2 regions of the Bacillus cereus group sp. BfR-BA-01316 genome follow, and region 2 is predicted to be linked to the other one. Evidence: riboswitches for the same ligand, from Rfam matches in the RefSeq annotation. Region 2 holds a riboswitch; the other holds the start of a gene.

Region 1 (3,916 bases), on a different contig from region 2:
TGATAACAAATTGATTTTCCCCTTCCAGTCGGAAGCATTGCTACAACATCTTTTCCTTCCAATAAGTCCGTAATAACTCCTTTTTGCCCCGGACGAAATTCAGAATATCCAAACCACTTATATAAATATTCCTCAAGCTTCATTTATACCCTCCATCCGCGCCAATACAAGACGGACTTCAAAATAAGAGATTTCCTCTCCAACCGCTTGCTTCAACACACGCAATTTACGTGTTTGTAATGCTTCAATTACTTTTGTTACTGTTTCTATTTTTTCTTTTTCCATAAACATCTCAATAGAAAATTCTTTTTCTCGTAAAGCAATTTCTACAAAATGGTCTTCTATCGTGGCAACCTTCAAGTTCCGAATTGTTGCTATTTCTTCTAAAGAGCGTCCTTGTCTCCAAAGATTATATGTTTTTTTCGTTGATAAGCTAAATAAATCAGCTTTCTCATTTGGATAAGATATAATTTCAGCTAATAATGGAAACTCATTTTCTTTATTGCGAACTTCTTGAATAATGAAATGAATTGTACCCCAAAATAAAAAATAAACTCGAAATATATCTTGTTTCGTAATTACCGCTAATTGTTGTAAAGTACACCCAATACGTTCATACCCAGTTAACCGATATGTTACGATTGTCGCCTCTACTGGATTATTTTTTTGTAAAAGTGTATGCATTTCTTTCCATAATCTTTTAGCCAATTCACTTCTCATATATGGTATTCCAGTGAGAAAACGTTTCACCCACATCATTATTTCTGTATCCTGTTGAATTGGAATAAATTTCGTATTCGCCTGTTGTAAATTCGAAATGGTTTGAACGATCAATGATAATCTCTTCCAAAACGTTTCACCTATTTCACCATAGTGTAAACCATTTAAATACGTCGGAAAGGCAAAGTCACCTTCCCATTTGTTTAATTGCATGTTACCAGCAGTCGTTAACACATATGTATTATCATGTATACCTTGAACTAAATCCGTTTGTAACAACTTTGCAACTTCTTGATCATAATCAGCTCTATTTAATGATTTATAAATCCCAAACAAAAAAGAAATTTGAAACATATTCCCATCTTGTAATGTTTGCGATGATCTCTTTCCTTTTAATAAATAATAAATCGAAGAAACGGTTCTTTCACCATTCAATTGTTTTAAACAATATAATAAAGTATATTGTAGCTGCATTACCGCTTCCACCTCTCAGTCTAACTTCATTCCTTTTTCAATACGATTGCACATTAACCGCTATTCATTTAACTTATCATGTTCACACTACATGCTTGTATATATTCTATTGTATCAAACGAAATAACATTTAAGTATTTTGAAAATCTTATGAAATACTTCAAAAATAAGTTGACACTCTAATTGATAAGCATTATCATTATAATTTTATGTTGAAAAGTTTTAAAAACCGTTTTACAATAAGGTTATAATTTTTTGGCGAACTTTTCACATACATATTATCAGGAGGGAAAAAATATGGCAAAATATACAATCGTTGACAAAGATACTTGTATTGCATGCGGTGCTTGTGGTGCTGCTGCACCAGACATTTATGACTATGATGATGAAGGTATTGCATTTGTAACATTAGACGATAACCAAGGTATCGTTGAAATTCCAGATGTATTAATTGAAGATATGATGGATGCATTCGAAGGTTGTCCAACTGACTCAATTAAAGTTGCTGACGAATCATTTGATGGCGACTCTTTAAAATTCGAATAGTCTTTTATTAACTTCAAAAAATCCCCCTCATAAGTATGAGGGGGATTTTTTGCTCTCTTTTTCATTCTCACTAACAAAAAAACCATTAGCAGTTACGCTGCCAATGGTTTAACATTTTTAAGCATTTTTCATTTTTGCAAATACCCATACTTTCAAGCGTGAAAATAATGCTACAAATACAATTGTTACAACAATTCCTTTAATTACATTAAACGGTAATATCGCCGTTACAATAGTTTGTCGCATAATATCACTAGACATAGCTGGTGAATTTAAAAACCAAGTGTACGCTGGTAAAATAATAAAGTAATTTAACACACTCATAATAACTGTCATAGTAATTGTTCCTAGCATTAATCCTGTTGTTAAACTTTTTACTGTGCGATACTTTCGGAATAAGAATGCTGCTGGACCAATAAATAAACATCCTGCTATAAAATTTGCTACTTCTCCTACTGGTACTCCCGTTAAACTTCCTTGAATTCCGTAATGCAAAATATTTTTTATCGCTTCTACAATTACACCTGCAATTGGACTAAAAATTATCGCTGCAATTAAAGCTGGCACATCACTAAAATCAATTTTTAAAAATGGCGGAAGCCCTGGGAATGGAAAATCCAACATCATTAGTAAATATGCAATACTACTTAGCATCGCTACACTCACCATCTGCACTACACTGTTTTTTTGTTTCATCTTTCTCTCTCCTTTTCCATCGATCTTCTCATGGAAAGTGGAAAGGTTCTGCTATGCCTATTTTTTCATAGAACGAAAAAACCCTTTGTGATTTACACAAAGGGAGAATTTTAAGGCACATCAAACAGACGTTCAAATACTTATCTTTTTTGAACGCTTGAACCTCCATCTTCTCCCATCCAGACTATACTGTCGGCTTTGGAATCACACCAAATCCTGCCTTAACGGCTCGCGGGCTTAGAACGACATTATTAACTGTTCATCACCGCCGGTCGGGATTTTCACCCTGCCCCGAAGATAGACCGATATTCTATTTTCCACTTCATTATACAACAACATGATTGTATTGTGAACAAAAAAAGTGTAACTTACTAAAAATAAGTTATTAATTTTATATAATCAGAGAAACGATCACTATATTTTACAATACAACCCATATTTTTTATCCCGCATTAACGGGCAGTAAGACTCCCACCTCGAAATTCGGCAAATGCGAGGAAGTTAGGCGGGAGATCAACTGCCCGTAAAAGCCCGATTGGTGAGGGCTAATAATTAGTGGGGGGTGGAAAAAAACCCCCACTGATTAAAGTTTCACTTTATAATTCGGTATTTCTCTTATGAATCCCCTAGTCATATGTCGTCAAAAGTGATAAGATGTTGAATTGTTAAGATAAGAACATTTTCTGAGTTATGGAGGAAATGTCATGAAGAAAGATAAAAGACACTCTATTCGAGAAGCAATGAAAAAAAACTTAAGAAAAGAATACTTTTATTTGAAAAAAGAATTACTTTTCTACTGTCCAATTGATCTAGGCACATTCTCAAGAGAGACATACTACGCTACTTTTGACCAAGATGGCATAAGTATTTATCAGTATGATAAAAAAACAGAAAGTAAATTAAAATTGTGTGAACGTCATCCATGGAAGAGTTGGAATAAGGTAAAAGTTGATCACTATTTAACAACTTCTCAATTTATTTTCCAAGGTGAGCGAAACTGGATTTTATCCCTTTTCCAAAAAGGAAAAGAAGCTCAAAAAATAATTGAAGAACATACATCTTTACAAACGGAAGTTGTTTCCCGTCCGTTTTCCAAGAAACTTCCTGGTTTCCGTTCTGATACACCATTGAATAAATACATCGGTAGCATTTGTTACACTGCACTTATTGCATTTTTATTAAAATGGATGATTCCATTTCAAGCACCACAAATCGCCCTGTATTCTCTTTCAATTGGCTTTATGCTTCTTGGTTTACTTTGTCTTACAATTGGTCTAATCGAACCAACTATCGTACTATTTCGGACAAAAGAAAAAACAAGAACAAAAGTCTTTTACTTATATAGCTACTTAGCTATTTCTGGATTTATATGTGTCTTTATTTTTTGGTAAAAGAAACCGTCCCAAAAGATCTTTTGGGACGGTTTTTCGTTAGGAATAGGTTGCTCTTATTGTCGTATTTTGTTGTTAAGTCGATATTT
Region 2 (3,916 bases):
TTGCATCGACAGTGAATGAAGTAGTCGTAAAATTAGTTACGGTTAAGCAAGTCCCGTTAACCGCGATACTATCACCTAACTTAACATCTGATAAAATTTGATTTGCGTTAATAGTTAGCTTCATTGCTTCCCCGCTTTGAGTCATGCTTGATATCGTTCCTAACTCTTCTACAATTCCTGTAAACATTCCGTCACCTCGCTTTTTAAGGTTGCAACAATTTTTATATCATTACCAATTTGCTTCATCTCTTGAATTGTTAAGGAAAGTGCATCTTGCAACTTTGAAAAACCAGCTCCGCCAAATAAAGTGGGTGCATCTTTTCCACCAATTAATTTCGGGCTTATATAGGTCACGATTTCATTAAAACTATTTGTTTTTAAGAAGCTTGCATGTACCGCTTGACCACCTTCAACAAATAGAGAAAGGATTTGTTTCTCACCGAGTAGGGATAGGACATCTTGTATTTCAATTTGCTTCGTTTTCATTTGGAATATAGTTATATTTTCAGATTCATAAGAAGCTATTTTCTCTTTATTTACATCCTTACCGACAATAATCCATGTCGGAGCTAAGCCATCTGTTATGACATGAGAAGATGGCGGCGTTCTTAAGTGGGTATCTAAAATAACGCGTATAGGATGTTTACCTCCGTTTGGAATTCTTGTCGTTAAATGTGGATTATCAGTTATAACAGTATTCACACCGACAAGAATCACATCATGAGTATGACGATACTGATGAACGTCTGCACGTGCTTTTTCTCCTGTAATCCACTTACTTTCCCCCGTTACAGTCGCTGTTTTTCCATCTAAGCTCATTGCTGTTTTTATTGTTACAAATGGCCGTTTCGTTTTCATATAGTGAAAAAAGTATCGATTTAATAAAGTTGCTTCCGCTTCAAGAACACCAGTAGTTACCTTTATCCCAGCTTTTTCCAATCTCCTTGTTCCATTACCAGAAACGAGTGGATTGCAATCAAGGGTAGCAATTACAACCCGCTGGACTCCTTTTTCAATGAGTAATTCACAGCAAGGTGGTGTTTTTCCAAAATGGCTACACGGTTCAAGTGTTACATAAACGGTAGCACCTTTTGCTTTTTCACCAGCCATATGAAGTGCATGAACTTCAGCATGTTCTTCACCAGCACGCAAGTGAGCTCCTATTCCTATGATGTTTCCATCTTTTACAACAACAGCACCAACCATAGGATTTGGACTTGTCTGTCCGGAGGTACCTTGTGCTAACTGCAAGGCAATCCTCATATATTCTTGATCTGTCATTCTCTTCACCTCTCCTGAAAAAATCAAAAAACCCCAAGGATTTTATATCCTTGGGGTTTGGGAGACGTGATTTCTAGAAATATAGTTCGAATACGAAAGTATAGGAAAGAAACCTAACGATGACTGATATTTTGGCATAAGGAAAAAACCTAGCAAAATATCGAATTTTTCAAACGCTAGTCGTATCTTTTTATTTCAGTATAGAAACATAAGTATACAAAATAAAACATATATAAAGATTCAAAATGAACCTTTAAAAATATGCATACTGAAATAAAAGTGTATTCGCTATATATAATTACTAGAAAACATATCCTTCTCCCATCCAGACTATACTGTCGGCCCTAGAGTTTCACTAGATCCACCGTTTTCGAGTTGAAAACGGGTCACGGACTTAGAAGCTTACGCTTCATCACCGCCGGTTGGGAATTTCACCCGACCCCGAAGGATGTTGTTTGCTCACATTATAGCACAAAAAAGAAAAAAGCATAGTAAAAAACATTCGAATGTGAAGAATTGTTTGAAAATAGATGTAGGTCTGAAGGGAGATAAACGTAATAGAAATGTTGTAAGGGAAAGGGCTATACAGGAGTTGATCAAAAGAAAAAACATGCACAAAAAAATGTGCATGTTACGTCCAAAATTACTCTGCCTCTGGTGCTCTAACAACAGATTCGAATTTTCCCTTATGCGAAGCATCGCAATAAGGCATATTTTTTGATAGACCACAACGACATAAAGAAAATGCCGGTTTTGCTGGGAATACATTCCCTTGTGAATCGACTAATTCCACGTCCCCTGTAACGCGAAAAGAGCCATTATCATTTACTTTAATTTGTACTTTTGCCAACGTTATCCCTCCTTTCTAAACGCTTAATCTCATCATATAATTAGGGAGAGTACTTGACAATATAAAAAGAGCACTTTGTTTGAGAGAGAAGAGAGTGTTATAATAGTTTTTATAACTGACTAGAGTAAGGTGACGAAAGATGGATAAAAAATTACGAACACTACAAAATATTGCAAATGAGCGCACATGGGCATCATTTTTGAATGATAATCATCCATATAGTTTACTTCATTGGTCAATCGCAGGTGTAGGACAAGAACCGAAAGATGTTTGGTTACTTCAAGATGAGGTGACTTTTCAAACGACGGAATTCCCAACGCTAGATGAGGCAGTAAAGTGGATTTCTGAAAATATGGAACAAGTTACAGACGTTTTAGCGCAGTAAAAAAACAGGCTTATGCAAGCCTGTTTTTTGTTTCTTTTACATATGTGTTTAAAAATTGATCGATGGCATCTTCGTACTCTTCTTTATTTTCATTATAAGAGCAAGCGTGTGCACCATGTTCTGCAATATAAAGCTGTTTATTATTTTCTTTCGCTTCATAAAGTGATTTCGTCATATCAGATAAAATATAGTCATCATCTTTACTATGAATAAAGAGAACAGGATTGTTAATATTTTTTATACAATCAATTGGTGAAACTTCACGAATTGTATAGCCATCACGAACTTTTAAAAAGGCATTTGCTAAAGGTAATAAAGGCCATTTTGGTAAATGAAACTCAACTTTCAAACGATGTTGTAACTGTCCATAAAAATCAGAGAAAGGACAATCAGCAATATAAAAATCAGCACCATCTTCTACAAGTCCTGCATATTGAAGAAGAGTTGCAGCACCCATAGATTCACCATGAATTCCGAGTGTAATATTCGTTCCGAAACGATCTTTTAGCCAGTCAACTACTGACTTTAAATCATGTTTTTCATAATAGCCATAGCTTGTTGTTTTACCACCGGTTTTACCATGGCGGCGATGATCATAAATAAATACGTTATATCCTCTATTTAAAAATAAGTTTGCATATTTAACGGAATTCATTTTATTTACGGTCACACCGTGGCAAAAAATCATAAATTTATTGGAATGACCAGCTGGCATGTAATATCCGTGAAGTTCGTATCCGAATTGAGAAGGGATGTGAACCTCTTCTTTTTGAATAGCCTTAAAATCGTCCAAATGAAAATGCTTTTTCGTTTCGCGTTCTAAAACTTCTTCCTCTGTTTTTTTCTTCAAGTACATAACTTTATTTGTAAAGAAAATCCCAATCGCAGTTAGTGCACCTAGTATAGTAAACAATGCTGTAAAAAAACGTTTCATACTTTACCTCATCCTCCAAATACCTCTACATGTGATACACTAACATTGTATCACAATGATGTGAAAAGGGGAGAAATCGTATATGGTTCATATACAAAAAATTACACCAGAAATGAAAGAAGCAATTCAGGATTTTATGTGTGAAAACTGGGGAAGCTCAATGATGGTCTCTCGAGGCAGAGTACATCAATTAGAAGAATTACCCGGTTTTGTTGCACTTAGAAATAACAGAATAGTGGGAATTCTGACATATAAAGTGATAGAAAACATGTGTGAAATTGTATCGTTAAATAGTTTTGAGGAAGGGAAGGGGATTGGTACAAAACTGGTGGATTGTGTGTTGCAAGTGGCAAAAGAGAACGAATGTAAAAAAGTGTGGCTCATTACGACGAATGATAATATGAACGCACTTCGTTTTTATCAAAAACGTAACTTCATGATGACGAACTTATATATTGATGCGGTA

What was found. A riboswitch is a leader RNA that binds a small molecule or an ion and turns the genes downstream of it on or off. The one in region 2 is predicted to bind FMN.
Positions count from the first base shown of each region.
Region 1: linked by a shared signal. The riboswitch ahead of MR071_RS17010 (ECF transporter S component) and the one ahead of ribD (bifunctional diaminohydroxyphosphoribosylaminopyrimidine deaminase/5-amino-6-(5-phosphoribosylamino)uracil reductase RibD) in region 2 are both predicted to bind FMN.

Region 1 is NZ_JAKUGX010000023.1:23,247-27,162, reverse strand. It holds gene MR071_RS17025 (RecQ family ATP-dependent DNA helicase) at 1-143, opposite strand, end outside; gene MR071_RS17020 (YpbB family protein) at 133-1,194, opposite strand; gene MR071_RS17015 (ferredoxin) at 1,492-1,740, shown strand; gene MR071_RS17010 (ECF transporter S component) at 1,858-2,436, opposite strand; FMN riboswitch at 2,600-2,739, opposite strand; gene MR071_RS17005 (hypothetical protein) at 3,141-3,827, shown strand.
Region 2 is NZ_JAKUGX010000025.1:59,128-63,043, reverse strand. It holds gene ribE (riboflavin synthase) at 1-187, opposite strand, end outside; gene ribD (bifunctional diaminohydroxyphosphoribosylaminopyrimidine deaminase/5-amino-6-(5-phosphoribosylamino)uracil reductase RibD) at 169-1,281, opposite strand; FMN riboswitch at 1,591-1,734, opposite strand; gene MR071_RS18110 (CDGSH iron-sulfur domain-containing protein) at 1,925-2,131, opposite strand; gene MR071_RS18105 (DUF2552 family protein) at 2,271-2,516, shown strand; gene MR071_RS18100 (alpha/beta hydrolase) at 2,527-3,450, opposite strand; gene MR071_RS18095 (GNAT family N-acetyltransferase) at 3,533-3,916, shown strand, end outside.